DNA from 2 places in the Romboutsia sp. D33t1_170424_H2 genome. Region 1 is predicted to be linked to the other one. Evidence: a T-box and tRNA genes for the amino acid it is inferred to sense, from the RefSeq annotation. Region 1 holds a T-box; the other holds one or more tRNA genes.
The links. A T-box is a leader RNA that pairs with one kind of tRNA and senses whether it is charged. The one in region 1 lies ahead of pheS (phenylalanine--tRNA ligase subunit alpha), so its partner is inferred to be a tRNA-Phe.
Positions count from the first base shown of each region.

Region 1 (17,603 bases):
AACAAACCAAAAACCATCGAAAAATCATTTGTTTATATTTAAGTATAACCAAAACTTTGTTTAATCATTACTAAGAATATAAATTTTAGGTTAGTTATACATATTATGAGAATTAAAAAATTTAAAAAATAATAAAAAAATAGTTGCAAATAATATTTAGAAGTGATATATTATATAGAGTAATTAATAACAAAAGCAAGTAGAAGTCCGCTTCTCACCTTTCGACTTAGGTTGTCTGGTAAATATAAGTTCAAAACTTTAAATATATTATTTCAATATGTTTAGGTTTATATAAATTTGTTGACTTATATGGCGGGTGATTATATCATTCGCCTTTTATTTTATATAAAAAATTTGGAGGTGTCCTACCATTAGCAAGGAATTAGCAATCAACGAACAAATAAGAGAAAAAGAAATAAGAGTTCTTTCACATGATGGAGAACAATTAGGAATAATGTCAGCTAGAGAAGCTCAATTAATAGCTAACGAAAGAAACTTAGACTTAGTTATGATATCACCTAATGCACAACCACCGGTATGCAGAATAATAGATTATGGTAAGTATAAGTACGAACAAGCTAGAAAAGAAAAAGAGTCTAAGAAAAAGCAGAAAGTTGTAACTGTTAAAGAAGTAAGACTTAGACCAGGTATAGAATCAAATGATTTAAATACTAAGGCTAACAACGCTATAAAGTTCCTTAAAAAAGGAGATAAAGTTAAGGTTGAGCTAAGATTTAGAGGTAGAGAATTAGGACATAAAGATCTTGGAAAAGAAGTAATGCTTAAGTTTATAGATATAGTAAAAGAGTTTGGAGAACCAGCAAAGCCACCAAAATTTGAGGGCAATAACATGGTTGTAATCATAGATCCAAAAAAATAGATGATAAACTGAGAGGAGGAAATAAAAATGCCTAAAATGAAAACTCATAGAGGAGCTGCTAAAAGATTCAAAAAAACTGGAAGTGGAAAATTAAAGAGAGCTAAAGCTTTCAGAAGACATATATTAACTAAGAAAGCTGCTAAAACTAAGATGCAATTAAGAAAAGCAGGAATAGTTAGTGAAGGTGATGCTAGAAGAATAGCACAATTATTACCATACTAAAAATCGGATTAAATTAAAATAGAAATTTTAAAAGAGAAAAACAAAGGAGGTCACAGAGATGGCAAGAGTTAAAAAAGCAATGAACGCTCGTAAAAAGCATAAGAAAATATTAAAGCTTGCAAAAGGATTCAGAGGATCTAGAAGCAAGTTATACAGACCAGCTAATACATTCGTAATGAAGGCGTTAAAGAACGCATATATAGGAAGAAAGTTAAAGAAGAGAGACTTCAGAAAACTTTGGATACAAAGAATAAACGCTGGAACTAGAGCTCATGGATTATCATACTCAAGATTCATGAACGGATTAAAATTAGCAGGTGTTGAAGTTAACAGAAAGATGTTATCTGAAATGGCTATAAACGATCCTCAAGGATTTGCTAAATTAGTAGAAGTTGCTAAGTCAAAATTAGCTTAATTAAATAGTTAAGTTCATAAAAAGCCTTTGAATAAAATTCAAAGGCTTTTTTTATATCCATAAAATTATAGATTTTATACTCTATAAAAAAATAAAAAATTATATAATATGAATACGTTTTGTTAAAAATATGTAAAGGAAGTTTATAAATTGTGAATATTTTAAATAGGCCAATTTACATATCCTTTATTGTTTTTATATAGGTTTTGGAATATAATATAGTAATAATTGAAAAGAAGGATGTATCTAATGAGAAAAAACTTATTAGCTATAAAGTGAGAAGGAGGCATAAATACAGATGAAGACCATATTTAAGCGATTTATTGCTCTTATAAATAAAATGCAACCAACTCAAGTAATGGTTTTAGGGTTTGCTAGCGTTATATTAATTGGAGCGCTTCTATTAAATCTTCCTATAGCAACTCAAAGCGGAGAAAGCATCGGATTTATAGATGCCTTATTTACTTCAACATCAGCTGTATGTGTAACAGGATTAATAATGGCAGATACGGCAACTTATTGGAATGGATTTGGACACGTAGTAATAATACTACTTATTCAAATTGGTGGTTTAGGATTTATGACAATAACCACGCTATTTGCACTTATAACTAAGAAAAGAATAAATCTGAAAGAAAGACTATTAATCCAAGAATCTTTAAATCAATTTGATTTGTCAGGGTTAGTTAAGTTAACAAGGTATGTATTATTAATGACATTTACCATAGAAGGTATAGGAGCATTAATATTATCAACAGTATTTATACCTCAATTTGGGCTATTAAAAGGAACTTGGTATAGTATATTTCATGCTATTTCAGCTTTTTGTAATGCAGGATTTGATTTAATGGGGCCAGTTTCAGGTAAGTTTACATCATTAACATACTATGTAAATAACTTTACAGTAAGTGTTACAATTTCATTACTTATAATATTTGGGGGATTAGGATTCCCTGTAATTTTAGATATAATAAAAAATAGAAAATTATCTAAATTAAATTTACATTCTAAAATAGTATTAATTACAACAGTGTCATTAATATTAGTAGGTATGTTACTTATTTTAGTATTAGAATACAACAATCCTAAAACAATAGGAAAGTTAGGATTTGGTGGAAAAATGCTTGCATCGTTCTTCCAATCAGTAACAACTAGAACAGCAGGATTCAATACAGTCAATTTAACGGCAATGCATGAGAATAGTTTATTTATAATGATAATACTAATGTTTATTGGTGCATCTCCTGCATCTACAGGTGGTGGTGTAAAGGTTACGACTATAGCTACTTTAGTTCTAACTGTTAAATCATTTATACTTGGAAAAGAAGATATAGAAGTAGGATCAAGAAGAATTGGAACATCAATAGTTAGAAAATCATTAGGAATATTTCTTATAGGTATAATTGTTGTTTTATCTGGAACTATAATTATAACTATAACTGACCCAAGTTTTAGTTTAATAGAAGCAGGGTTTGAAGTAGTATCAGCATTTGCTACAGTTGGATTAAGTCTAGGTGGAAGTCCTAATTTAAGTACATTAGGAAAAATATTTATAATGTTATTTATGTTTATGGGAAGAGTTGGATCTCTTACAATATTTATGGCAATAATGTCTAGAAAAACAAAGAATAATCCTCCTATAAGATACCCTGAAGGGAAGATAATAGTTGGATAATATAGCCTTTACTTATAGTAAAGAATAATTTAAGTGTGGAGAGGACGAAGGAAATGAAGCAATATATAGTTATAGGTTGTGGAAGATTTGGAGCATCAGTTGCTACAACTATGCATCTTTTAGGTCATCAAGTGATGGCTATAGATAAAAGTGAAGAAATTATACAAAATATAGCAGATAAAGTAACTCATGCTGCTATAGTAGATGTAACAGATGAGCAGTCATTAAGATCTTTAGGACTAGGTAACTTTGATGTTGCAATAGTTGCCATCGGTTCAGATATAAGAGCATCTATAATGGCTACACTTATAGCAAAAGAAATGGGTGTACCTCATATAGTATGTAAGGCAAAAGATGAACTACAAGCTAAAGTTCAATATAAAATAGGAGCGGATAGGGTAGTATTCCCAGAAAGAGATATGGGTGTTAGAGTTGCACATAACTTAGTTTCTGATAATATACTAGATCATATAGAATTAGATCCAGATTATTCAATTGTAGAGATAGTAACACCAAATAGTTGGGTAGGAAAGACTTTAGTTGAATTAAACTTAAGAGCTAAGTTTGAAATAACTGTATTAGCTATAAAAACAGGTAAGAGCATAAATGTTACTCCAGCTCCAGATGAAGAGTTAAAAGCAGGTAGTATTTTGGTTGTAATAGGTCAAAATAGCCATATAAGTACTATCGCATCAGAAAATGAAGAATTTATTAGGAGAAAGTAATAATGCCTACAATAATAACAGCTAAAGATAATAATAAAGTAAAATATACGAAATCACTACTTAAGACTAAAAATAGAAATAAAGAATCTAAATTTATAATTGAAGGATATAGAATACTAACTCTTGCAGTAGAATGTAAGGCTAGTCTAGATTATGTATTTATAAATGAAGATTTTGAAAATAAAGAAGAACATCTTAAATTTTTAGATACCCTAAAAACTAATAATATAAAAATTTATAAAACGACTAATAAAATATTCAATGAATTAATAGATACGGAAAACACTCAAGGTATTTTAGGAGTAGTAAACTTTAAACAAAGAAATATAGAAGAGTATTTAAAAGATGAGCATAAATTTGTTTTAATATTAGATAGAATACAAGACCCAGGTAATATGGGTACGATAATAAGAACAGCAGATGCTGCAGGGGTAGATGCAATAATTGCATTAAAAGGATGTGTAGATATATACAATCCAAAGGTTATAAGGTCTACTATGGGTTCTATATTTGATATGAATATAATACATGCTACTCAAGAAGAAGCTCTTAGAATTTTAAAATTAAAGAACTTTGATATAGTATCAAGTTATTTAAATACAAACAATTACTACAACACAGTTGAATATAATTACAAAACAGCTTTAGTAATAGGAAATGAAGCTAATGGAATAAATGATGAATTAGTATCAAAATCAGATATGTTGGTCAAAATACCTATATATGGGAATGCAGAATCATTAAATGCAGCTATAAGCTCTGCAATATTAATGTATGAAATAAAGAAATACTTAGTTTAACATCTTGTAAATATTATGCATAGTATGATATAATTAAACGCAAAAACAATATTATCAAATACTATGAAAGAGAAAAGTATTTTGAATTAACTTAGCACAGAGATAAGTACCGTAGGCTGTGAGTACTTTCTAAGTATCCAAAAGAAGTTCCCTCTGGAGTATTAAAGCTGAAATTATAGTAGGCTTTAACGTTAAAACGCGTTAAGTTTGTTAGAGGTGGTTTAATAATTTATAATTATTAAGCTACTAGGGTGGTACCGCGAATAATAGTCTTTCGTCCCTAGATAGGGATGAAGGGCTTTTTTTATACAAAAAACTGCGAAAGGGTGAATTAATATAATGCAAGAAAAATTACTTAATTTACAAGAAGCTGCATTAAATGAAATTAAAGATACTTCTAGTATAGAAGTTGTTGAAAGTTTAAGAGTAAAGTACATGGGTAAAAAAGGTGAGATAACATCAATCCTAAAAGAAATGGGTAAATTATCAGCAGAAGAAAGACCTGTAATAGGTAAAGTTGCTAATGAAGTTAGAGCGGCTATAGAAGGTGCTATATCTTCAAAGAAAGAAGAGTTAAAGTTAGCAGAAAAACAAAGAAAATTAGCAGAAGAAGTTATAGATGTAACTATGCCATCAAGAACAGTTAAAGTTGGTAAAAAGCATCCAATATCTCAAATAATAGATGAAGTAAATGAAATATTTATAGGAATGGGATTCTCTATAGCAGAAGGGCCAGAAGTTGAAACTATAGAAAATAACTTTGATGCATTAAATGCACCAAAAGATCATCCATCTAGAGATATGAGTGATACTTTCTATATAAATGAAGAGTTATTACTTAGAACTCAAACTTCACCAGTTCAAGTTAGAACAATGAAGAGTCAGGAATTACCAATAAAAATAATATCTCCAGGAAGATGTTTTAGATTTGATGCTCCAGATGCTACACATTCACCAATGTTCCATCAAGTTGAAGGACTTGTAGTTGGTAAAGATGTAACAATGGCACAATTAAAAGGAACTTTAGATATGTTCGTTAAGAAGTTATTTGGTGAGCATACAAAAACTAAGTTTAGACCACACAACTTCCCATTCACAGAGCCAAGTGCAGAAGTAGACGTTACTTGCTTTAAATGTGAAGGAGCAGGATGTCCAATGTGTAAAGGTGAAGGTTGGATAGAAATACTAGGAGCAGGTATGGTTCATCCAAATGTACTTAGAAACTGTGGAATTGACCCAGAAGTTTATAGTGGATTTGCATTTGGTATGGGACTTGATAGAATAACAATGCTTAAGTATGAAATAGATGATATAAGACTATTATTTGAAAATGATATGAGATTTTTAAATCAATTTTAATTAGGAGGATTTAAGATGTTAGTACCTTTAAAATGGTTAAGAGATTACGTTGATATAGATTTAGATACACAAGAATTCGCTGATATGATGACTATGACAGGATCAAAAGTTGAGAAAGTAGAGTTCTTTGGAAAAGAAACAAATGGAGTTGAAGTATGTAAAATACTTGAAATAGAACAACATCCAGATGCAGATAGATTAAAAGTAACAAAGGTTGAAGTAGCTGATGGACAAATACTTCAAATAGTAACTAATGCAACTAACATAAAAGTAGGAGACTATGTACCAGTTGCTAGAATAGGTGCAGTATTACCTGGAGATTTCAAAATAAAGAAAGGTAAGTTAAGAGGAGTATTATCAGAAGGAATGTTCTGTGGTGCAGAGGAATTAACTATACCTTCTCAATACGTTGAAGAACATAAAAAAGATGGCATATATATATTAGACCATGAAGAATCTTTTGAATTAGGAAAAGATGTTAGAGAAGTTTTAGGAATAAACGATGCATTAATAGAATTTGAAATAACTTCTAATAGACCAGATTGTAGATCTATAATAGGATTAGCAAGAGAAGCTGCCGTTACTGTAGGAAAAGAATTAAAATTCCCAGGAATAAAAGTAAATGGTTCTGATGAAGAAATGCAATTTGAAATAGATATTCAAACAGATTTATGTAAGAGATATTGTGGAAAAGTTGTAAAAGACGTTAAAGTTGGGCCATCTCCATACTGGATGCAAAGAAGACTTATAGAAGCTGGAATGAGACCAATAAACAACATAGTAGATATAACTAACTATGTTATGTTAGAGCTAGGTCAACCACTTCATGCATTTGACTTAGAAGATATAAAATACAATAAAATGACAGTTAAATTAGCTGAGCAAGGTGAAAAGTTTACTACGCTAGATGGTGTTGAAAGAGAATTAACATCAGACATGTTAGTTATAGGAAATGAAGAAAAAACTTTAGACTTAGCAGGAATAATGGGTGGAGAAAATTCTGAAGTTAAAGATACAACTACATCAATATTCCTTGAAGGTGCAAGCTTTGCAAAAGAAAGTATAAGAGCTACATCTAAGAAATTAGGACTTAGAACAGAAGCTTCATCAAGATTTGAAAAAGGTATAGATGTTAATTTAGCAGAGACTGCTGTAAATAGAGCATGTCAATTAATAGAAGAATTAGGATGCGGTAGAGTTCTTAATGGAATGCTTGACTACTATCCAGTAAAAGAAGAAGTTCAAAAGATAACTGTTAACCCTGTGAGAATAAACAAATTATTAGGTGTTAACGTACCTATGGACCAATTTATAAGCATATTAGAAAGATTAGAGTTTAAATGTAACCTAATATCTTCTGAAAAATTAGAATTAGAAGTTCCAAGCTTTAGACTAGATATAGCTGAAGATGCAGATATATTAGAAGAAATAGCTAGAATATACGGATATGAAAATATACCAACAGCTACTTTAGAAGGAAATGCTACAGCAGGTGTAAAAACTGATAAACAAAAGTTCACAGATAAGATAGTATCTAGTTCAATAGCAGCAGGCTTAAATGAAATATTAACATATTCATTTGTAAGCCCAAGAGGTGTTGATAGAATAAATTTATCATCTGAAGACTCTAGAAGAAACTTTGTAAAACTAATGAATCCATTAGGTGAGGAAACTTCAGTTATGAGAACTACACTAATACCTAATATGTTAGAAGTATTATCTACAAATGTAGCTCATAAAGTTGAAGAAGTATCAGCATTTGAATGTGGAAATACATTCACACCACAAGAAGGATTACCAGTAGAAACGAAGAAATATTGTATAGGAATGTATGGAAAAGATGTAGATTTCTTCTCTATAAAAGGTGTTGTAGAAAGTGTACTAAATAATGTAGGGTTCAAAGGATATGAAATAGAACCAGAAAAAACTAACCCAACATTCCATCCAGGAAGATGTGCTAAAGTTATGTTTAATGGAGAATGCATAGGTACATTTGGAGAATTACATCCAGACGTAATAGAAAATTATAACTTAGGACAAAGAGTTTATGTTTGTGAAATGAATGTAGAATCTGTATTTGAAAATACATCAACAGAAAAAACTTATACTCCATTACCTAAGTATCCATCTACATCAAGAGATATAGCTTTATTAGTTAAGGATGAAGTATATGTTAAAGAAATAGAAGATATAATAAAAGCTAATGCAGGTGGATTAGTTGAAAGCTACAAATTATTTGACGTATATAAAGGTGCTCAAATAGAAGAAGGATACAAGTCTATAGCATACTCTATAACATATAGAAGTATAGAGAAAACTTTAACTGATGAAGATGTGGCAAAAGTACACGATAAAATATTAAATGAGTTAAGTGAAAAATTAGGTGCAACACTAAGATCTAACTAATACAAGGGGGATATTAGTATGAACAAAGTTACCGTTAAGATACATGGTGCAGAGTATCCTATGGTTGGAGAAAAATCTGAAAAACATATGATAAGTGTAGCAGCATTTGTAGATACAGAAATGAATAAAATAGGTGAGGCTAATAAAAGATTAAGCTCATCTCAAGTAGCTATATTAGCAGCTATAAATATAACAGATGAATTGTTTGATTGTGCAGATACACTAGAAAAAGTAGAAAAAGAAAATGAAGAATTAAAGAAAAAAGTTGGAAATAGTGGGGAAGAATATAAGCTTGAAATAAAAGAGCTTGAATACCACTTAGAAAACAAAGATAAAGAAAATAAGAACCATATATCTAAGATAGAAGAACTTAATAAGTTAATAGAGGAACAAAAGAAAGAAATAGAGCAACTAAAAAATGGTACTAATTTATCTAAACAAGAAGTTGAAGATTTAAAAAATGAAATAAAAGAGCTTAAATCATCTGTTGAAATGGCAGAAGAAAAAGCTAATGTTGCAGAACAACTTTCTTCTAAATTCCAAAATGATGCATATAAATTACAATTAGAAAAAATTGAAATAGAAAATGAATTAAAATATCTTAGAGCAATGAAATAAGTTTACTTATATTTAAAATTAAACCTTCAGGGGGACCTGAAGGTTTTAATTTTAAGACTTAGGGACATTATAAATATAGAAAAAATATTACGTATAGGAGGAGAAGTATGAAAGACATAGAATTATTAGCACCCGTTGGTTCCTTTGAAGCGTTAAAAGCAGCTGTTCAAAATGGTGCAAATGCAGTTTACTTAGGAGGAAAAGAATTTAGTGCTAGAGCATCAGCAAATAATTTTGATAGAGAAGAATTAAGAGAAGCAGTAAAATATGCTCACATAAGAGGAGTACAAGTTTTTGTAACGGCTAATACATTAATAAAACAAAATGAAATAGAAGATTTTTTAAAGTATGCTAAATATCTATACGACATAGATGTAGATGCAGTTATACTTCAAGACATAGGTATAGCTAGAATTATTAAAAATGAGTTACCTGATTTTGAAATACATGCAAGTACACAAATGGTAGCACATTCTTTAGAAGATGTTAGATATCTAGAAAATGCTGGATTTGATAGAGTAGTACTAGCAAGAGAAGTTAAAGTAGATGAAATAAAATATATATGCGATAACTGTAAAGCAGATATAGAAGTATTTGTTCATGGAGCACTGTGTGTATGCTATTCTGGACAATGTTTAATGAGTTCTATGATAGGTAACAGATCAGGAAATAGAGGAAGATGTGCTCAACCATGTAGACAAAGATATGAACTTTTAGATGTTTATACTGGAGAAGTAGTAAATAGCAATGGAGACTATTTATTAAGTCCAAGAGATTTAAGTACAATAGAAGAAATAGATAAAATAATAGATGCAGGAGTTCATTCTCTTAAGATAGAAGGTCGTATGAAAAGACCTGAGTATGTAGCTACTGTTATAGAGAGTTATAGAAAAACTATAGATGAATACTTACAAACTAAAAAAGTGAATGTTTCAGATGAAACAATCAGCGATTTATACACTATATTTAATAGAAAATTTACAAAAGGACTTATCTTAGGAGAAGTTGGCGCAGATGTAATGAATTCACAACTTCCAAACAATCAAGGATTATATGTAGGTAAGGTATTAGATTACAATAAAAAAGCTAAAAGATTAAAGATAAGACTTGAAAATACACTTAAAAAAGGCGATGGAATAAATCTTGGTGGTGGAACTATAGGAAGAATTATCAAAAATGGTGAGATAGATACTATAGGATATAAGGGCGAGATAATAGAACTAGATTTTATAGGTGAAGCTAAAAGAAACCAAATAGTATTTAAAACATCAGATAGCGAACTTATGGATAGAGTACAAGCTACATTTACTCAAGATAAAGAATTTGTTAAAAACATGATAGATTCATATATAAGTGTTAAGCTAGATAAAAAACCAATACTTACATTAGCTGATAAAAAAGGAAATACTGCCACAATAGAAGGAGATAAAGTAGTTGAAAAGGCTATGAAAGTAGCTTTAAGTGAGGAAAAAATAGAAACTCAGCTTAGGAAATTAGGTAATACTCCTTATGAAATGGATAGTGTAAATATAGAATTAGATGATAACGTAAGTTTACCAATAAGTATACTAAATCAGATGAGAAGAGATTGTATAGAACTTTTAGACAAAGAAAGGGTTAAGATAAAAAATAGAGATTTTAAAAATAGAAGATTATCATATAATCCAATTAAATTTAATCGAGATACGGTAAGTAATTTATCTGTTAAAGTTAAAAATTTAGAACAATTACAAAGTGCACTTGAGTGCGGTATAGATAAAATATATTATGAAGATACTAAAACATTAGAAGAAGCTATAAAAGCTGGACTAAAATATAATATAAAAGTTATATATTCAGCTCCTAGAATAATAAGAGGCAAGGAATACAAGCAATTAGAAAAAGCTAAAAATATAGGAGTAAATTCTATACAAGTAGGTATATGGGGAGCTATAGATTATTTTAAAGGTAAAGAGCTAAATATAGATTACTACTTAAATGCATTCAATAGTGAAACTATAAATTACTTTAAAGAAATAGGTGCAACTAATCTTTGTATATCTCAGGAATTAAACATAAATGAAATAAGAGAAACAATAAAATATACAGATATTAATATAGAATCTGTGGTTTATGGATATACTCCACTTATGATAACAGAATACTGTCCAATGGGAGTAGTAGTTCGAGATTGCAAAAAAGATAAAAGAGTTGCTAAATGTAGCCAAAGCACATATGCACTAAGAAACTCTAAAGGGGAAGAGTTTAGATTATCACAAGATCTATTCTGTAGAACAACTATATATAATACAAATGTTACTTGTATGTTAGATAACTTATACGAACTAAATGAAATAGGTATAAATACATTTAGATTAGATTTTACATTAGAAGATAGTCAAACTGTTAAGAAGGTAATAGAGGCATATCAAGAAGTATTAAGTAACAACTACAAATTAGGAAGTAAAGCTACAAAACTTTATAATGAATTAGATGCTAAAGGTGTAAGTGCAGGTCATTATTACAAGGGAGTAGAATAAATTAAATTTGTATAGTAAGTATATGTATTATCAACAATATCAAATATATTTACTTAAAAAATTATAATAGATTTAATATTTATATAGGAGGTATTGGGAAATGAGAGAACAAGCAGTAGGATTAGTAAATAAATATTTAAAATCTGAACATCTAATAAAGCACTCATATGCAGTAGAAGCTGTAATGAAAGCTTTAGGAAATAAACTAGAACCAGAAAAATCTGATGACTGGGCATTAGCAGGATTACTACATGATTTAGATTCAGATATGTTAGATTATAAAAATAATCCAGAAGAATCTAAATTGCATGGGATCAAAACTATCGAATTACTTAAAAATGAAGGTTTTGGAAATGATTACATATATCAAGCAATAAAAGCTCATAATGAAGATAATGGAACAAAAAGAATAAGCACAATTGATAAAGCTATATATGCAGCAGATCCAATAACTGGATTTATAACAGCCATAGCTTTAGTTTATCCAGATAAGAAATTATCTAGTGTAAAAGTAAAGTCTATAACTAAGCGTATGAAAGAACTTAAATTTGCAGCAGGAGCAAACAGGGATGCAATGAGAAGCATAGAAGAATTAGGCATTCCATTTGCTGAATTTGCACAACTATCACTAGAGGCAATGCAAGGAATAAGTGATGAGCTAGGACTATAGAGATATAATATACATAAATTGACTATAATTAATAAATATGATAATATTATCAACAGTATAAAAGTTGAATAATGCTCTGGGTATTAGTATCCAGAGCATTTTTAAATATATATAATATAAAGTTTAGTATAAATTAAATTTAGTAAATTCGTATAACTTAGCCAATATAAAATATTTTTATTATGTATGGCTAATATAGATTTGCATAAAATTTATTAATTTAACTTTTGTATATATAAAATAAACTTGAAAGAGAGACGGATATTATGAGCAGAAAAAAAGTTTTTAATGGTAAAAGATTAAAAATAGCTAGAATGTATAGAGGAAAAACTATAGATATGCTAGCTAAAGAAATAAATATAAATAAAAAAGATATAATTGCTTTTGAAGAGGAAAAGTACAAGCCAACTCCAGAAAATGAAATGAAATTAGCAAATGCTTTAAGGTTTCCAAAAGAATACTTCTTCCAAATGGATAACATTAAAGTTGTAGTTGATAGTACTCATATAAAGCCAGAATCGAGAATACCTAGAGTAGAAGAAATTTCATACAAAGAAAAGTTAGTAATGGCACATAAAATATTATCTTTTATAGAAGGATATATACAATTCCCAGAAATGAACATACCAACTAACTTAAATAGAAACGATGATATAGAGACATTAGCAACAAAAGTAAGAAGACATTTTGAATTAGGTGATGGACCTATAGGAAATGTGTTAAGCGTGTTAGAGTATAATGGGATAATAGTAACAGACACTAATGTAAATACAAAAGGAGCACTAGCGTTTACGCAAAAACAAACAACTGATAAAAATACTAGATATATAGTATCTTTAGGAAATGATAAAAAATCAGCGACTACAAGAAACTATGACTTAGCTTATGAATTAGCATACATGGTTAGTGTTGAAGCGGGGATACAAGCTAAAAAATTCTCAAAAGATGAATTTGCGTGTGCATTTTTATTGCCAGAAGAAACATTCTTACCAGATTTAAAAGATGTTAATGAGATAGAGGATTTTGTAGAATTAAAAGCAAAATGGATAGTTCCAATATGGGCTATGATATTAAGAGGATACCAGCTAGGTGTTATTAATTACAAGAAATATATGTACTTAATGAACCAAATGGATAAGAAAGGTTGGAGCAAGAAGGAACCATTAGATGCTAATATAAAAGCAACAAGTCCAGTTTTACTTAGAAAATCTGTGGATATGATACTTGAAAGTGGTATTATGAGTGGAGCTACTTTAGTGGATAACTTAGCAAGTTGTGGATTAAGCCTTTATCCTGATGAAATAGAGTCATTATTAGGACTAAAAGAAGGAAAATTAGCACCTAAAGTTAAGAGAGATAATGTAACAAAGGTTAATTTTAAAAATAAAAAATAATACCAAAAGAGTAACAAAGCCTAAGTTATAATAAGCATTTGTTACTCTTTTAAATTGTAATAATTTATTAAATAAAATATCTTAAAATAATAGTAGAAAATTAGAATATTTTTTTAACAAATATTTAACACAAAAAACATATACAAAGTATAGAATTTTATGTTATTTTAAACTTAAGGATAAGAAATCGAACCTAACATAAAAGAATAAATTTAACATAAAATAATTATATAACAACAGTAAGATAAAAAATAAAGTTTTTAAATATAATTCCAGTATTATTTAAAATCCTGCCTATAAAAATTCTAAAACCTTAAATTTAAATTCACTAAACTTAATTAATTATAATAAAGGAGGTAATAATTATTTGATAAACTTAATGATTATGTGTTCATTAGTTCTATTAATATGTATAACATCAAGTAAAATTTTATATAAATTTGGAGTCCCAATTCTTCTAATTTTTATAGGATTAGGAATGTTGACTGGATCTGATGGTATTGTTGGAATATATTTTGATAACTATGAATTAACAAGACAGATATGTTCTATAGGATTAGTTTTTATAATGTTCTATGGAGGATTTGGTACTAGTTGGGATATGGCAAAACCAGTTGCTGTTCCATCAATACTTCTATCAACAGTAGGTGTTGTTATAACTGCTGGTTTAACAGGAATATTTTGCTTTAAGGTATTTGATACTTCTTTATTAGAAGGATTACTTATAGGATCGATAGTTGCATCTACAGATGCGGCATCAGTTTTCGCAATATTACGTTCTCAAAAGTTAAACTTAAAGGGATCTATTGCTTCAATATTAGAGATTGAAAGTGGAAGCAATGACCCTTTAGCATATATGTTGACTATAATTATTTTAGGATTAATGGCAGATAAAGGATATGATACCATAATACCAATGCTTTTAAATCAAGTTGTAGTTGGAATTTTATCGGCTGTTTTATTAGGTAAGCTTACAATTTATTTATTAAGAAATACCAAGTTTGAAATAGATGGATTTTATCCTATATTTGTTATGGGAATAGCAGTACTATCTTATGCTTTAAGTGAGCATTTTGGTGGAAATGGATATTTATCTGTATATATGACTGGTATTATGATAGGTAACAGTAAGATACCACATAAAAAAAGTATGTTCCAATTTTTTGATGGAATTTCATGGATTATGCAAATAATGTTATTTTTCATATTAGGACTGCTATCATTCCCATCGCAAATACCTTCTGTAATGATAAAAGGTATTTCCATATCTATATTTATGATTTGTATAGCAAGACCAATAGCAATTTTTAGCATACTAAGTTGGTTTAAAATTCCTTTAAAGCAACAAGCTTTTGTATCTTGGGTAGGTCTTAGAGGTGCTGCTTCAATAGTTTTTGCAATATATGCAGTAACTTATGGAGTTCCTGTTGAAAGTGATATTTTCCATATAGTATTTTTTGTTGCTTTGTTCTCTGTTGCGATACAAGGTACACTTTTACCTACAGTAGCTAAAAAGCTCGACTTAATTGATGATAAGTCTCCAGTATTAAAGACATTCAATGATTACAGGGAAGAGATAGGTACAAATTTATTAGAAATAACGGTTCAAAATAATAGTGGCATTGCAAATAAAGCTATAATGGATTCAAATATACCAGAGGATATACTTATCGTAATGATAAAGCGTAACAAGGAAGTATTGATTCCAAATGGATCTACTCAAATTCTTCCTCAAGATGTGTTAGTTATAGCTGGAAATGATTTTGAGGTATTGAATGACTTATTATGTAAAAGCAATTAATATTTATGTATATAAGTAAATTTATGCTACAGGATATATTTAAATATCGTTCGAAAAATAGTTTTTTGTTAATATAGGGAAAGAATTTTAGGATTATATTTAAATTCTTTATTAAATAATAAATAATTTGATAGGGGTATGTGCCCCTATTTTTTTGCTTGTAATAAATTTTATTAATAGTAAAGAGATTTAAACTGTAATATAAGTACAATTTACTGTGTCCTATGTATATTTATTTGATTATCAAATGTATTAGGAATTATAATAAAATTAAATAAACTACCAAACGAAAATATTGCAATACTAATAAAATAAGGGGGATGTGTTATGAAAAAAATGAAAATGCTATTATTAGTATTTTTAACAGGAGTTGTACTAGGGGGATGTACTACTTCAAAATTAAGTGAATCTTATGATGAAGAATTGTTAAAAGAATATGCTCAAGGAATAGTTAATATGATTTGTAATGACGAGTATAGTAAAGTTATAGATAAAATGAGTGAAAATTTAAAAACTCAAATAAATGCAGAACAATTAAAAGAAGCGTGGCAACCTATGAAAGATAAACTAGGTAAATTTAAGTCTATTAACAAAGAAGAATTAATAGGTAATGAAGATTTAGCTACTGTAGTAGAAGTTGTGGAATTTGATAATGGTAAAGCACAGTTTACAATCACTTATAATGAAGATATGAAGCTAGAGGGGTTGTATATGAAATAATGTATATAAAAGATATATAAGTTGGCTTTAACATGTTAACTTATATATCTTTACTTATATAAGGGGGTATATTATGTTTTCTAATAAATATGAAAAGATAGTCTTTGGGATAATGATAGTTGTAATTATAGGTTTAATTATATTTTTTAATATAGACTATAGTCCTCATAAAATGCATTTTGAAGAAGATAAAATAAGGATAAAAATAGATAACATATATATAAAGGATATTAAAGCAGTAGAGCTATTAGATGACGTTCCTATAGGAAATAAAATAAAAGGCACTAGCACAGCAACATATTTAAGGGGAACTTTCCAAATAGACGGAGATGAAAAGGGGAATTTATATGTGTATCGTAATAGCAAACCATATATAAAAATCACAACAAGCGATAAAACCCTAATATACAATGATAAAGATAGTAATAAAACAATAGAAACATATAATCAATTAATAAAAAAGTATAATTTAAAAAGTAGCACAAATTCGGTTAAATATAACAATTTCAAGTCTAGCCAAACAAGCTATACTCAAAAAGATGATATAGTAATAGCTATATCAATGACGCCTGCAGTTTTAATTTTTGTAGGAATAGGAATATATTCATTTAAAAGAAAAACTCCTATGCACTTTTGGGCAGGGACTACAGTTAAATCAGAAGAAATAAGTAATATAAAAGCATATAATAGGGCAAATGGAATTATGTGGATTTCATATGGATTATCATTTTTATTGATACCATTACTTGGCTCTATGGTAGGAAGTATAGTTATTGCTATACTATCTCCATTTATGATAGTAGGAATGGTACTTTGTTATAGATGTATTTATAATAAATATAAGGTTAAATAGATTAAAAACGAAAGATGAGGAATTGAAACAAAAGGGGAAATTTATGGGATATATAAAATCATATACTAATTTGAGTAATATAGAAAAGAATGAAGTTTATAAATTCATAAAAGTTTTAGATTAAATATAAAATAAGTAGGGAAAATTCCCTACTTATTTTATATTTAACAAGAAACTAACCTTAGTTATGTTCATTCATTGATTTTAATATAGCAACTAAGTATTCCCAAGTACGAGTAGTTGAAGATATACTTAAATGCTCATTTGGTGTATGAACTTCAAACATGTTAGGTCCAAAAGATATAGCTTGTGCATGAGGCATTTTGTCTAATAATAATCCACATTCAAGACCAGCATGTAAAGCTTTTATAATAGGCTTTTTACCATTTAATTTTTCATAAGTATGGACACATATATCTTCTAATTTAGAACCTTTAGCATATTCCCATGCTGGGTAATCACTTTCTAAAGTAAATTCTCCACCTAAAGTTTGAGATAATAAGTTCATTTTATTAGTTATATTTTCTTTTAAAGAAGTAACTGAAC
Region 1 is NZ_JADOZQ010000006.1:101,648-119,250, reverse strand. It holds gene infC (translation initiation factor IF-3) at 353-880, shown strand; gene rpmI (50S ribosomal protein L35) at 908-1,102, shown strand; gene rplT (50S ribosomal protein L20) at 1,161-1,517, shown strand; gene I4U66_RS09000 (TrkH family potassium uptake protein) at 1,816-3,192, shown strand; gene I4U66_RS08995 (potassium channel family protein) at 3,246-3,917, shown strand; gene I4U66_RS08990 (TrmH family RNA methyltransferase) at 3,920-4,717, shown strand; T-box leader at 4,772-5,002, shown strand; gene pheS (phenylalanine--tRNA ligase subunit alpha) at 5,057-6,076, shown strand; gene pheT (phenylalanine--tRNA ligase subunit beta) at 6,092-8,482, shown strand; gene zapA (cell division protein ZapA) at 8,501-9,100, shown strand; gene I4U66_RS08970 (DUF3656 domain-containing U32 family peptidase) at 9,208-11,619, shown strand; gene I4U66_RS08965 (HD domain-containing protein) at 11,720-12,289, shown strand; gene I4U66_RS08960 (XRE family transcriptional regulator) at 12,556-13,683, shown strand; gene I4U66_RS08955 (potassium/proton antiporter) at 14,051-15,484, shown strand; gene I4U66_RS08950 (DUF3887 domain-containing protein) at 15,812-16,204, shown strand; gene I4U66_RS14645 (hypothetical protein) at 16,278-17,057, shown strand; gene I4U66_RS08940 (aminoacyl-histidine dipeptidase) at 17,239-17,603, opposite strand, start outside.

Region 2 (14,807 bases), on a different contig from region 1:
TATTTCATAAGTTGAGTTGTTAAATAAAGATTTCTAGATAAATTTGATGCATGTACTATATTTACTATTACACCTGCATTATCATTTTCTAAGTATTCTTTTGAAATTTTCTCTTCATTAGAAAAAGTATCCATTGCATAAATTCCAGGCAAGTCAACAATTTTTATATTATCATTTATATTCCCCTATTTTTTTTCTATAGTTACACCTGGCCAGTTGCCTACACGTTGTTTAAGACCTGTTAATCCATTAAATAAAGTAGTCTTACCAACATTAGGATTTCCTAATAATGCCACACTAATCATAATTTTCCCCATTTTGTTGATTTTAATATTTATTATCATTTAATTAATATTATTCATTACTTAAAGTTATTAACTGATAATATATAATTAAAATTATCTAACTTTTATTTTGTTTTAGTAGCTTATTACACTTACATTCATTACAGTTTCCTAAACACTCATCCACCATCTCTAAACATTCTAAAAATGCACATTTGCTACTGTTTTTATGTCTAATTATCGGTATATTTTTCTTTTTTGCATGCTTTTGTACTACATCTATCATTTTATGAGATACTACTGATGTGAATATTACAAGAGCATCTGGACTTCCTATTGATTTATTTAACTTACTTGACATATTCAAGTAAACTTTAGTTTTATGACCTTTTTCTTTTGCTAAATTTATGTAATCTTTTTTTAACTTTTCATTACCTCCAACTATTACTAAGTTCACAATATTTCACCTCTCATACTTCTATACTTAAATAATAGTACTTTGGTTATTGATAGTCAATACTTATTGATATTTATTTTCATTTATCATTTGTATATTTATTTTTACATAAACTATATAATAACTATTTAATTAAATATAATAAGAAAAGCTATAAAATATATATTTAAGTCTATATTTTATAGCTTTTCTTATTCATACTTATTTTTAAAACTTTAATTTAGTAATTTATAAATTTTATTATTATAAAATACTACCTATTTTTTTATACTATCCTTTAATGCTTTACCTACATTCTTTCCAGTATTTAATGTTTCTTTTCCTACATTATATCCTGTTTTAATAGCTTCTTTTCCTACATTTAAAGTTCCGCCAACAGCTTCTTTAGCAACATTTCCTACGCCATTTATAACTTCTTTACCTATATCTCCAACTGGCTTTGTTACTTTCTTTACAGTCTTGTCTAATTTATTTGCCAATCTTCTCAACTCCATAAAATATATTAAGGGAATTCCCTTAATATATTTTATGACTTATATTGGCACATTGTTACAACCCTATATTATTCACTTCTTCTACTTTATATATTTAAATATTAAAAATTAGAATTTATCTTTTCTATTATTTGTTGTTTTGGCATAAAACCTACCATCTTATCAACTGGCTTTCCATCTTTAAATATCATAACTGTAGGTACAGTACTTACACCATATTTTCTAGCTAATTCTAAACATTGGTCTATATCTACTTTACTAAAGCTAGCTTTATTTCCTACATCCTTTGCAGCTTCCTCAAAAACTGGTGCCAACATCTTACATGGGCCACACCAAGTAGCAAAAAAATCTACTACAGCTATCCCTGATCCATTTTCTATTTTAGAGTTAAACTCTTCGTCATTTATTATTTTTACGAATTCTTCCATACTAATTTATACTTAACTTTATTAAGTATATCTCCTTTCTATTTTTATTTTAATTTTATTTATATTTTGTATTATATGGTTGCATTTCATCATATGTCAAAGCTTTAGGCTTTTGTTTATAATGTATTTTCTTACTAACTGATTCATTTTCATTTTCTATAGCATTTCTTATATCTGTATATGTTTGTGCATGATTAACTAAATCAGTTAACTGTGGATTTTCATCTAATATTCTTTTACTGTTATTTACTTTTCTCATATAAACATCCCTTTCTTTTCTTTTTATTAGATTTCCACCTATGTTTTTTTTAATGCATACTTTAAACCAATTGTGGCTTAGTAATAAATGTATTAAAAAACGCATAAATCCAAATTAATGGATTTATGCGTTTTAATTTCCAATAAAAATTTCATATATAATATCTAAAGTACATAGTCATTATTTTTAATTTAAGTATCTATCAGTAGATTTATAATTAATTTAAAATTTATAAAAAAAGCATCTATATTCTAGAGGCCTTACTGGTGCCCAGAGGCGGAATCGAACCACCGACACGGGGATTTTCAGTCCCCTGCTCTACCGACTGAGCTATCTGGGCATATGGCGGAGAGGGTGGGATTCGAACCCACGGTGCCGTTAAGCATCACTGGTTTTCAAGACCAGCTCCTTAAACCACTCGGACACCTCTCCAATGATTTTTATCTCTTATATTTATTAATATATCATAAATTTTTACATTTTTCAATAATTTTTATATTTTTTCCTTTTATTTCAAAAACTATATAAAATAGAAATGAGCATTTCAAATACTTATTTCTATTTTATATAGTATCTTTTAATCTCATTATATTATGCATAATATGGTATATTATAAACTAAGAATCTTTCATTAACATCTTTCTTATATAACTTTTCTAACTGTATTTCTTCTTTTAGCATAAATGGTGTCTCATTTTCTATATAATATATATAATCATCACTAGGATAATACAATATTAACTCAATATACCTTTCACTTTTATATACTGAATCTAATATATTTTCTACTATCTTCCTAAATATCTGTACTGAAAATGGATTAAAAAAATAAAATCTATTATCTTTACTTTTTATTTCATAATCTTGTGCATAGCAACATTTAAATTCTATTTTTTCTTTACCTTTCTTATGTTCACTTACATACGCTTCTTTATTTTTAATACATTCTTTATAATACTTTTCCTCCATTTCTATTCCAACTACATTAGAATTAAATCTATAATTTATATAAAAGTTTAGCCTACCTTTCCCACATCCAAAATCAACTATAAAATCATCTTCATTTAAGCTGTATATTTTAAATAATTCGTCTAAACATTCATATGATGTAGCTTGATATGGATGATAATGCCTTACTTTTTCACTCCATAATTCTTCTCCTAAAGTATCTATATTTAATAATTTTTCATATTCTTTTTCTGTCATTTATTTCATTTCCTATCTAAATATATTTTTTATTGAAACTCTATTCAGATTAGTAATACCATTTAGATATAATTTCTATACTTTCCTTTGATGGATAAAAATTTTTATCTTTTCCCTTTTTTCCTACTGCAAATATAGAAAATCCTTTTATGTAGTCTTTATCTTCAAATACAATTTTATAAGCGTTAAAACATCTAGCTTGTTCTTTTCCATTTTCTACATTGGACACTTCACTATTCCATGGATGTGTTGCTGCATTATCTTTTTTAGGAAATCCTAATTCAGCAAAGTAGATAGGCTTATTATATTTTTCATAGAATCTATATATTTCTTCGACCACATTTTGATTTCTATTATATATAGTAGTAGAGTTTAAAGCATTTACTAATTCTTTTACTGTATTTTCTTTTTTATCACTAAGTTCAAAATAAGCTGCTATAGATATAAAATCTACTTTAGAAAATATTTTATTATTTAATTTTTTGTAATAATCCTCATTACTCTTTCTATCCCAACTAGCTGTATACCACCATGTAGTCTTATATGTTACTTCTCCCTTAAATCGCCCTTTAACAAAATTAACTATATCACACCAGTTATCTTCATACATCTCTAACTTTGAGAAATTTGATGCTATAATCATTATATCTACATCGTACTTATTTGCTATATCCTTAATTAAAATATTTAATATATTTTTCCAATCTTCAAAGAATTTTTCCTTATTTACGGGGTTATAATCAGTTTCATATTTACTTCCATTAGCTATCCACGGATATGCTTCTAATATAATATTTATACCTTTTGATTTCAGTATTTTTATTAATCTTATGGCTTTTTCTTTACTATAAGAATTTATTTTCATATTATTTGAGTCTAAATCTGGTATTTCTATAACTATAGGTACATTAACAGTATTCACTTTCAAATCATCTATATCCTTTAAAGCTTGTTCTATTTCATAATCAGTTGATAAGTTAACAGATTTTATCTTTTCTGTTATAGTATTATTTTTGTTAGTACTTTTAATAGCAAAAATAACGCTTAGTATTACTAATGAAGTAATTATTATTAATATTTTTTTTCTCATAGCTCTCCTATCTTTTTTAAATATAAAATACTAAGCATTAGTTATAAAGCTTAGTATTTTATATTTATATATTATTTTTTATATTTTAAAGCTAATAAAACTGTTGCTGATATAACCATTAAAAGTAATACTGATGCAACTATTATAAACTGTTTACTTTTATTATCTAGTTTATTTACTTCTTTAGTCTCTTTATTTTCATCTACATCATCTAACTTATAATTTAAATCTTTTATATTTCCTTCTCTATCAATTACTATAGTATCGCCTTTTAATGACTTTGTGAGATCTAAATCATTTAAATATCTAGTACTTAATGCTAAATCCTTCATTTCTGTTGATGCAATAACCATCATACCCTTATCTTTATTATATGGCGATTTTGTAAGTTGTATAGATGATAGTTGTTTTGAATAATCTCCTATGAATTTTATCTTTTCGTTGCTTTCAAATCCTAAATAATCTTTATTAAATTTTAAATTTAGATATTTATTAACATCTTTTATAGTTAAATTATTAGTTGGAGTTCCTATTATTATTAAATTACTTTTTTTATCATCTGATTTTAAATCACTTGATTTTATAAATCTTATATCTCCATTGTTATATTTAATACTATGACCTATATAGGATATTATACTACCTATTTGCGTTAATGCTGTTGAGTCTAATTTATCGGGTACTACAACTACTGTATCATTAACTTTATCATCCTTAACAAATGGATACGGATAATTTTTCATAGTTAAATTATTGGTATCATTGTAATCAAATTCTATATATGATTCATTTGATATATATGCAAATGGGTTATCAGTATCTCTAGTTACACAAGCTAAATCTAATAGTTCTAAATTAAATACAATTTTGATTTGATAATAATTTTGATTTAAAGTTTCTTTTGGAAGGTTAAGCTCTACGGTATCATTATTGGCATTTTCCTTTGTTAGTTTCTTGCTTCCTATAGGTATATTATTTACATATATAGTTACTAAAGATCTTTCAAAATCTAAATTCTCACCATATCTAATATTTAAATTTATTTTACTACCTTCTTTAACTTCTTTACTTTTAGGTATACTTATATCTATTATTGATTCTTGTGTAAATGGTCCTTTCAATGTAATATTATCATAACCTAAATCTTTAAAATTCAATCTATTTTTATTTTTATAATTATATATGTCATCTACATCCGTACCTTCATTTATAATTATGCTATCTTTGTTTAATTCATTTATTAAATCTTTACTATTTATAAGTTTGCTAGCTTTTTTAAGTAGTTCTTCATTATTGGATATTATGATAAGCATTTTTTTATTTTTATCAAATATTGAATTTGTATTTTTTATAATACAATTTTTATCCAAATCTTCTTTTTCTTTTGCAGTTAATAAATTAAGTATTTCACTTGAAGTATTACTTTTATTGCCTATATATATAACATTTTTATCCTTGTTTTTAAATTGAGAGTATAGATTTATATCAAAATTAACATTATCATTTATTATTTTTTCTCCAAAACCACTACTAAGTATCATAGCCGAAGTTAATTCTTCACTTGAATAATTATCTGGTATTAATATACTAGTTTCTAATTCATTTCTTCCATTTTCATTTATATAAGTATCTTTGTACTCGCTTATCAAATTAGATGTTGGCTTATAATTATAGGATACACTTATATTTGATTCCTTATGTACTACTAACCAGTTAGCTGTATTTGAGTCATCTCTACAAACCTTATCAGAAATAGTTTTATAAGCTTTTATCTCTACTTTATTATAACCTGTCTTTATTAAATCTTTTGGTATATCTATATTTATTTCTTTTTTATATTCCTTATTTCCATCTAATCGTTCTGAATGGATTGGCACATCATTTACAATTATTGTTATTGTAGAATAATTCACATCTAATAGTTCACTTTTTGTAAATACTAAGTTAATCTTAGTTTTTTCAACTAAAGCATTTTTAGGAACTTCAAAATATTTATTAGTACTACTTATAACCCCATTCATAGTTATGTCATTTTTAAATTTGTAATTTTTTACATTTTGCTGTGCAAAAACTATATCACAGCTTGTAAAACTAATAATTAATGATATCATTATTGCTATTAATCTCATTTTATTTTCTCCTAAAATCGTTCGGTTTTATACCACTTAACTTCTCTTTTGTGTATAGCGTCAGAAAAATACCCAACCATTCCTTTTATAGCAACAAATAGCCACATTTGAGAATATGTAAAATACATAAGCCCAACTAAAAATATATTGCTTAAATTACTCTCTCCCTTTTCCATACTAAGTGTTATAGATACCTGTATTACAAATAGTATATATGATAGTATCCATATAGTAAAAAAATCAAATGGGATATTTATAGTTACTATTTTAAATATTCCTAAAATAAATATTATATCTGATAATACAACAGATGTTAAAAATAGAAAATATACTGAAAAGAAGTATAGTATATCAAACAGCACTCTATTTTGTTTGCCCTTAAATAAATTAGTAATATACTTAACTAATACATATATATTTCCCTTTACCCATCTTGTTCGTTGCTTTATCCATACATTTACAGTTTCTGGTTCTTGCTCCCAGGTTACTGATTGAGGGACATATGTTATTCTTTGTCCCATTTTATAAATCCTAAAACTTATTTCTGTATCCTCTGCTATTGCCTTTGTGTCCCATCCTCCTAATTTTTCTATAGTACTTCTTCTAAGTACAAAATTAGTGCCTGGTATAGTACAAAGACCTAATAATTGTTTTCTACCTGCTTGAGCTATCCATTGAAAACTTAGAGTTTCTATATTTATAAACTTAGTTAATATGTTTTTATGCTTGTTTCTAGTTCTAAATTTTCCTATAACAGCCCCTAGTTTTTCATCTTTAACGATGGTTTGTATCAAATATCTTAGTGCAGTTTTTTCTGGTGTATTGTCAGCATCATATATTGCAATATATTCTCCCTTAGATATTTGATATCCTATATTTAGTGCATTTGATTTTCCTTTACCACCTGTTATATTATCCGTATTTATGATGGTAAAATTATAATTTCTATATCTATTTTTTATATTTTCTAATATTTCCTTGGAATTATCACTAGAATTATCATTTATAACGATAAGTTCCATTTTATCTATAGGATAATCTAGTAGTAATAAAGATTCTACAGTTTTGCCAATTACCTTTCCTTCATTATGTGCTGGTACTAGTATTGATACAAAAGGGTACTCTTTTAATTTTTCATCTTTAAATTTAAGACTCTTTAAATAATATATATATCCACTTATAGCTAGTATTATATTTGTTAAGAGTATAGCCCATATAGATGATAAGGAAATTAAAAATATATAATCTACTAAACCTATCATAATTATCTCCTTGTAAACTTTCGTCTATTTATAATCTTAAATACTATAAAGATTAATATAAATATTAGCAATACTACAACAACAAACTTTACAACTATATCATTTAACTTATTTATAGACTTATTAAACACTAAATCATTGTGTTTTCTTATAGATTTAGACTTATCATAACTTGTTATTATATTCTTGTTATTTGATTCTATTTTTATATCATCTATATTTATATAGATGTTTTCTTTTTTTAAATCTAAAAAGCTTACATTTTTAGATTTAAGATATTCTATACACTCTTTTAAATAGTTTGTGTCTACATCTGTATGGAAGAAAAATCCTCCAGTATGACCTCTTACCATAGATAGTTTATAATAATTATATTTTATTTTATCTACCGCTAATTTGTCATCTTTAGCTATATATCCTAAATTTTCCGGTATTAGTGTATTAAAATTTTTACTATCTTTTATTATATATGGAAATGTACTCATATTAAAAATTTCACTATTATTTTGGTATCTCCCCATATATGTAGATATGTATTTTTTGATTTCTTTATACCCATCTTGAATCATAGCATATTTTTGTACTTCAAATCCCAATGGGTATATATCATTTTCTATACATAATCTTAGTCCACTTAATAACCTATTTTTAATATATATATTTATATCTTCACTTTTACTATTTAATATCTCTTTATTAAAAAATTCATACTCATCTTCATCTGATTTTTCTTTTCTATTATGATAGTATCCATTTAATATAACACTACCACCTTTATCTTGCATATATTTTATAGTATTTATAAAATTTTCATCTAGAGTGATTAATTCTTTAATACTCTTATCTCGATAAGTAGGTGTTAAAGATATTATGAATGGTATATTTTCTTCATATAAATAATTAGCTAAATCCTCTAATTTTTTTGTGTCACTAAGAGGATTTACATCTTCTATTTTTACAAATATTTTACTTTCTTCAAAAGAAGTTCGTTCAAAGAAATCATTTAACGTATCTTCAAATATATAAGATTCATACATGTTCCAATCAGATATATAATACAAATTTTTATCTTGCAATATATATGGGTATGTGTTATATCCATCACTCATAGTAGCAATAATATTACTTTTACTACTTGGTTGTATTATGTTGTAATCACTTTCATTTTCTAATACTATATCGTCTCCTTTATAGTTTAATCTTGTTATATTATTATTTTTATATATGTACTTTATTGAATATTTATTATTATACTCTAGTAAATTTGCAATTTTATCCCCTATCCAGTATATACGTTTATTGTAATTATTAATATCTTCTAAAAATATTTTATTCTCTATATTATTGTTTATATTTATAACAAAGACATAGTCATAATTATTTAAACATCCTTTTTTATAATCATTTATATTAATATTGTCCACTTTATTATTAAATACGTATAGTAGCTCATTAAGGTGATTTACTGTATTAACATTAGACTTAAATTTAGTTTTAGTTTCATAAACTATAAGAGATTTTTTATTGCTATTATTTTCACTATAAATTCCACTTGAACTTGCTAAAATTATACTAATTATAATAGTTATTTCTATTATAAATTTTTTTTTAAACATCATATTGTAATTCCTCTTGTACATATGTTTTATATTCAATAGGAGACTTTATATTTTTTTTATACTCTACTGCTGCTATTTTTGTGTCTATATTTATGTAATTTTTATTATTTTTCAAGCTTAGACTAAGTTCATCTATACCTGTTTTTATTCTTTCTTTTACTATATTAGCACCAAATTCATCTGTATTTGGCATTATTATAGCTATAGTATCATTTTCTATCGTGTATCTTTCATCTTCTATTCTTGTAGACTTTACAACTATATTGCTTATATCTTTCATTAGTTTGTTAGTTTTAACTTCCCCAAGTATGTTCTTTATTTCTTTATAGTATGGTAAGTTTATAAGCATTAAAGATAATTGAGTTTCATGCCTTTTAGCCTTACTCATCTCTCTTTCTAGATTCATATAAAATGCTTTTATATTAAATAATCCTGTATCCTCATGTATAGTAACCAAATTTTTATATTCATTTTCTAGCTTAAGATTTGATTGTTGAAGATTATTTATACTATTTGTAAACTTTCCTGTTGTATAAGATATTATTGGCATAAATATCATCCATATATAAGACATATATGTTATTTCTACATTTTTCGTTAGATTTATATAAAATATATATGCTGCATATATAAATATAGAAACTGATGTTGCTATAAGCCCTATAATTATTCCCCCTGTGTAAGTCATAATTATAGTAAAAAATGTTATACAAAACATTATAAAACTTAAATTTTGTGTTTGAAATTTAATATCAAATACAAATAACATGGTGATTATAAATAACTCTAATATTAGTCCTAAAAAATATCCATCTATCTTCTTGGAAATTCTATTCATATTTTCACTACTTTCTTTTATTCATTCTTCTGATTTAATTTAATTTTGATATATTTTTTCAATAATATCGACAATGTATTTGCTTGCAAGCCCATCTCCATAAGGATTTGAAGCCTCTGACATCTCATTATATAATTTTTTGTTAGTTAGTAATTCCTTTGTGTATTTATATATGTTCTCTTCATTTGTACCTACTAATTTTAAAGTTTTAGCCTTAATCCCTTCTGGTCTTTCGGTAGTTTCTCTCAATACAAGAACTGGCTTTCCAAGAAATGGAGCTTCTTCTTGTATGCCTCCACTATCTGTTAGTATTAGATATGACTTATTTAATAAATTATGAAATTCAACTACACTTAAAGGTTCTATTACATGTACCTTTTTATTACCTTTGAATTCTTCTTTAACTAAATCTCTTATTTGAGGATTAAAATGTATTGGATACACTATTTCTACATCATCAAATTCCATAGATATTTTATTTACTGCTTTAAATATATTCTTCATATTGCTACCTAGATTTTCTCTTCTGTGGCATGTTAAAAGTATCATTCTGTTTTTTCCTATTTTGTCAGTTATTTCACTTTTGTATTCCTTATCTATAGTGGTTTTTAATGCATCTATTGCAGTATTTCCAGTTATATATATTTTTTCAGGATTTTTTCCTTCTTTTATCAAATTATCCTTTGATTTTTCTGTTGGTGCAAAGTGTATATCAGCTATAACAGATGTTAACTGTCTATTTAACTCTTCTGGAAAAGGAGAATATTTATTATAGGTTCTTAAACCTGCCTCTACATGACCTACTTTAACTTGATTATAAAAAGCAACTAAGGATGATATAAACGTTGTAGTTGTATCTCCATGTACAAGTATTATATCTGGCTTTACTTCTTTTATAACTTTATCTAACCCATTCATTATATTCGTGCTTATTTGAGACAAAGATTGATTTGACTTCATAATATTTAAATCATAATTAACCTTTATGTTAAATACGTCTAGTACTTGATCTAACATTTCTCTATGTTGTGCTGTTACACAAACTATAGACTCTATATTATCTCTAGACTCCAACTCTTTAACTAAAGGTGCCATTTTTATGGCTTCAGGCCTAGTCCCAAATACTGTCATTATTTTCATTTACTTCACCCCTGTATATTATTCCATAATAATTTTTATCTATATTATTATCTCTCAATATATTACATTAACTACAATATGATGTCAAAATTTATTGTTATTTATTATTTTTTTGTAGATTATATTTTTATTTTGATATTATTTATTATATTTTTTATTACTAAATTTATTCTATCAATTATAAATTAAGCATACCATTAAATATAAGAAAAGCATACCATTAAACTGTTAATATGTTCAAAGGTATGCTTCTCTTATATTTTAGTATTTAATATAAATTAAGCTTCTTTACATAAATAAGTATTCCCATCAACTGATTGTATAACACCTAAACTACCTAATTGACCAATTGCATATATAGTATATATTCTATCTGGATTTAATTTAACCCTTAACGGAAAAACTACATCTTTACTTTCACTTACTACTAATTTTACATTATACGTTCCTGGGTTTACATCTACATAACTAGTTCCCTCTCTAAATCCGATATCTTCAAAGAATGTCTCTCCATTTACTAGTATATCTACTGCTGGTGCATTTGGTGAAAAATGTATAACTCTAAATGTAGAATATTCGCTTGATGGTTGTTTTTCTGAATAGTCTTTTATAACTAATAAAGATAAATCCCCTATATTCCCTGTCACTGCTACGGTATACATTTGCCCTTCATCTACTTCAAGCATTTGATTTATAACTGGATTTTCAGTAGTTCCAGATAAGTATATACCTACTGTATGTTCTCCTTCTTCTAACTCTACATACTCTGTAAATTCCATAAAATCTAATCCGCTAAATACAAGTGCCCCATCAATATAAATGTCTACTTTACCGATTTGTGGAGCGGCCTGAAATACTCTAACTAAAGATTTTCCTTCTTTTATTTGTAAACAATCCATTTTAAATCCCCCTTGATGACAATGTTCATTCTTTATATAATATGTGTCCATTATTTTATTTGTTACTTTATAAGTTGATTTCATATATTTTCATTTTTTTAATGCAATGTTTGTATAGATAAACTACTATTAAAATATAAATATCTTATACTAGATTTAATTAAATTGAGGTGATTTTTATAAAAACTTTAGTTATACAAATAGATGTTAATTCTAATAAATTAAAGAATATATCCACTATAGAGAGATATATAAATTTAGCCATTAATAAATCTAAAATAGATTTAGTTATACTTCCAGAAATGTTTTGCTGCCCTTATGATAATAAGAATTTTCCTGTTTATTGTGAGGTAGAAGGAGGAAATCTTTATAATATTTTATCTGATATAGCTAAAAAATATAATATATATTTGGTAGCTGGATCCATTCCTGAAAAAGATAATAGTAAAATATATAATACTTCTTATGTTTTTGATCGATGTGGAAATAAGATAGCAAAACATAGAAAAATACATCTATTTGATATTTCTATAGATGCTGGCCAAAAATTTTTAGAATCTGATACATTATCATCTGGAAATGATGTTACAGTATTTGATACTGAATTTGGAAAAATTGGTCTTTGTATTTGCTATGATTTTAGATTTTTTGAGATATGCAAAATAATGGTTGATAAAGGCGCTAAGGCTATAATAGTTCCTGCATCATTCAACATGACTACAGGACCTATTCATTGGGAGCTACTATTTAAATCTAGAGCTGTTGATAATCAAGTTTATACAATAGGATGTTCTTCTTCCCGAAACAATAATTCTTCTTATATATCTTATGGAAACTCTATTTTAGTTTCTCCATTTGGGGAAGTATTAAATAGATTAGATGAAAAAGAGGGCTACTTTATAGCAGATATCGACTTTTCATATGTTGAAAAAATAAGAAATCAACTACCTTTATTAAAGCATCGTAGAAATGATTTGTATAATGTATCATATACAGATAATTCTAAAGTATAAATTTATTTTAATATATTATCTTAGTTTAATTTATTTGTAATTATTGAACTAAGTTTTTAGCTTTGTCAAAATCTAATACATAGTTAATAATAGATATCAACTTACTCCCTACTTCTATATCTTCATCACTTGCTAACCTTATATATATTCTTAACTCTTCCCAAAGCTTTTCTTTACCTAGATCTTCATTGCTTATATTATGAAGATCTCTTATTACTTCTATAATATTTATTTTTTTACTTTTATTTAGTGTATCATGATTTTTAATATAATCTATTGAAGAATCTACTAATTTAGTTAATTCCTTTTTATATTCTCTTATACTTAATTCTTTTTTGTATCCTACTAATTCTTTCATTAATTTTTCTAAATCAGATTTTGAGTAATTCCATACTCTACCATCATATTTTTTTATATTTTCTATACATGAATTATATTTATCTATTAGTTCTTCTAATCCTATAACTATTTCTAAATAGTTATTTTCTTCAATTAAGTTTTTACATCTATTTATATCCTTATCAATCTCTCTTATTGTTTTATTCACATTTAGTCCTCTTTTCTATTTTAATTATAATTTTTATTATTATATATAATATATCAATTTACTTAGTTAATAAACATATTTTATCTCACTATTGTTATTTGAAATATTATACCTTTTTAATATTTTAGTTTATCTAATCTATTAATATAGAAAATATTTACTTTTAACAAAAAATAGCATAGATAAAATATCTACGCTATTAAATAATATTTTGTAATTTAATTTTTTTCTTTATATTTATAAATATTATATAAATTATATATATTTATAATAATTATAAGCGCATTAGATATGGCAACAGGATATGCTTTTACATATAATCCGTAAACTACAAATAAAAAACATCCTATAGAATTTATAATTCTAAGCTTTACTATAGATGTCATCGTTAATGATATAACTATAAATAAGGATGCTGAATATCCAATCCATTCAATAGGGTCAAAGCTAATCATAAAATTATCTCCTTTTTATTTCTTATAACTATTATTTGATATTTATATTTTTATATAACTATTTTATTATTATAGTAGTATTAATAGGTATATTATCATACATCCATCTAGCATTTTCTGTAGCTAATCTTATACATCCCATACTTATAGCTACTCCAAGTCTATCATCTATTACATAAAGTCCCTTAGGATCATATAGTATTGAGTGGTAATAGTAATCATCTACTATATTCATTGCATATTTTGCTGAACTTTTTTCTCCCCCTATAGCAGGATACTTTATACCTGACTTAAATATACCCTTTATTGTAGGAGTTGAGCTTTTTCCTACAGTGCTACTCCAAACGTGCAGTACCTTAAATCTATAATCTACTTTTTTTAATATATAGGTAAGTTTATCTTTAGTAGATGTAATTATAATATAGCCTGTATCACTTTTTATATGATTCTCATTTACAAACTCTTCCATATTTTTATCAAATTTGCTGTAATCTATCTGTCTATAGTATCTATTCATAAATAATATTTCACCTTCTCATAATAATATTTATTATAATTATGCTAATTATAAACTTTATGTGATATTTCAGTTAATTTAACTATTATTGTACGAATGTAAAAATATTAAGTTTATTTTTTACACTCGCTAAACTGATTGGTATTACTTAACTGTAATAATTATCTACT
Region 2 is NZ_JADOZQ010000004.1:197,230-212,036, forward strand. It holds partial or broken gene I4U66_RS07020 (FeoB small GTPase domain-containing protein) at 1-344, opposite strand, end outside; gene I4U66_RS07025 (DUF2325 domain-containing protein) at 403-741, opposite strand; gene I4U66_RS07030 (hypothetical protein) at 999-1,220, opposite strand; gene trxA (thioredoxin) at 1,337-1,663, opposite strand; gene I4U66_RS07040 (hypothetical protein) at 1,719-1,922, opposite strand; tRNA gene I4U66_RS07045 (tRNA-Phe) at 2,187-2,262, opposite strand; tRNA gene I4U66_RS07050 (tRNA-Ser) at 2,266-2,354, opposite strand; gene I4U66_RS07055 (methyltransferase) at 2,514-3,128, opposite strand; gene I4U66_RS07060 (glycoside hydrolase family 113) at 3,178-4,218, opposite strand; gene I4U66_RS07065 (cellulose biosynthesis cyclic di-GMP-binding regulatory protein BcsB) at 4,290-6,347, opposite strand; gene I4U66_RS07070 (glycosyltransferase) at 6,359-7,609, opposite strand; gene I4U66_RS07075 (DUF2334 domain-containing protein) at 7,612-9,228, opposite strand; gene I4U66_RS07080 (diguanylate cyclase domain-containing protein) at 9,218-10,066, opposite strand; gene wecB (non-hydrolyzing UDP-N-acetylglucosamine 2-epimerase) at 10,106-11,206, opposite strand; gene I4U66_RS07090 (DUF4397 domain-containing protein) at 11,485-12,105, opposite strand; gene I4U66_RS07095 (carbon-nitrogen hydrolase family protein) at 12,276-13,118, shown strand; gene I4U66_RS07100 (hypothetical protein) at 13,159-13,665, opposite strand; gene I4U66_RS07105 (YgjV family protein) at 13,884-14,120, opposite strand; gene I4U66_RS07110 (L,D-transpeptidase family protein) at 14,179-14,637, opposite strand.
Region 2: it encodes a tRNA-Phe, which carries the amino acid that the T-box ahead of pheS (phenylalanine--tRNA ligase subunit alpha) is inferred to sense. The anticodon was not compared.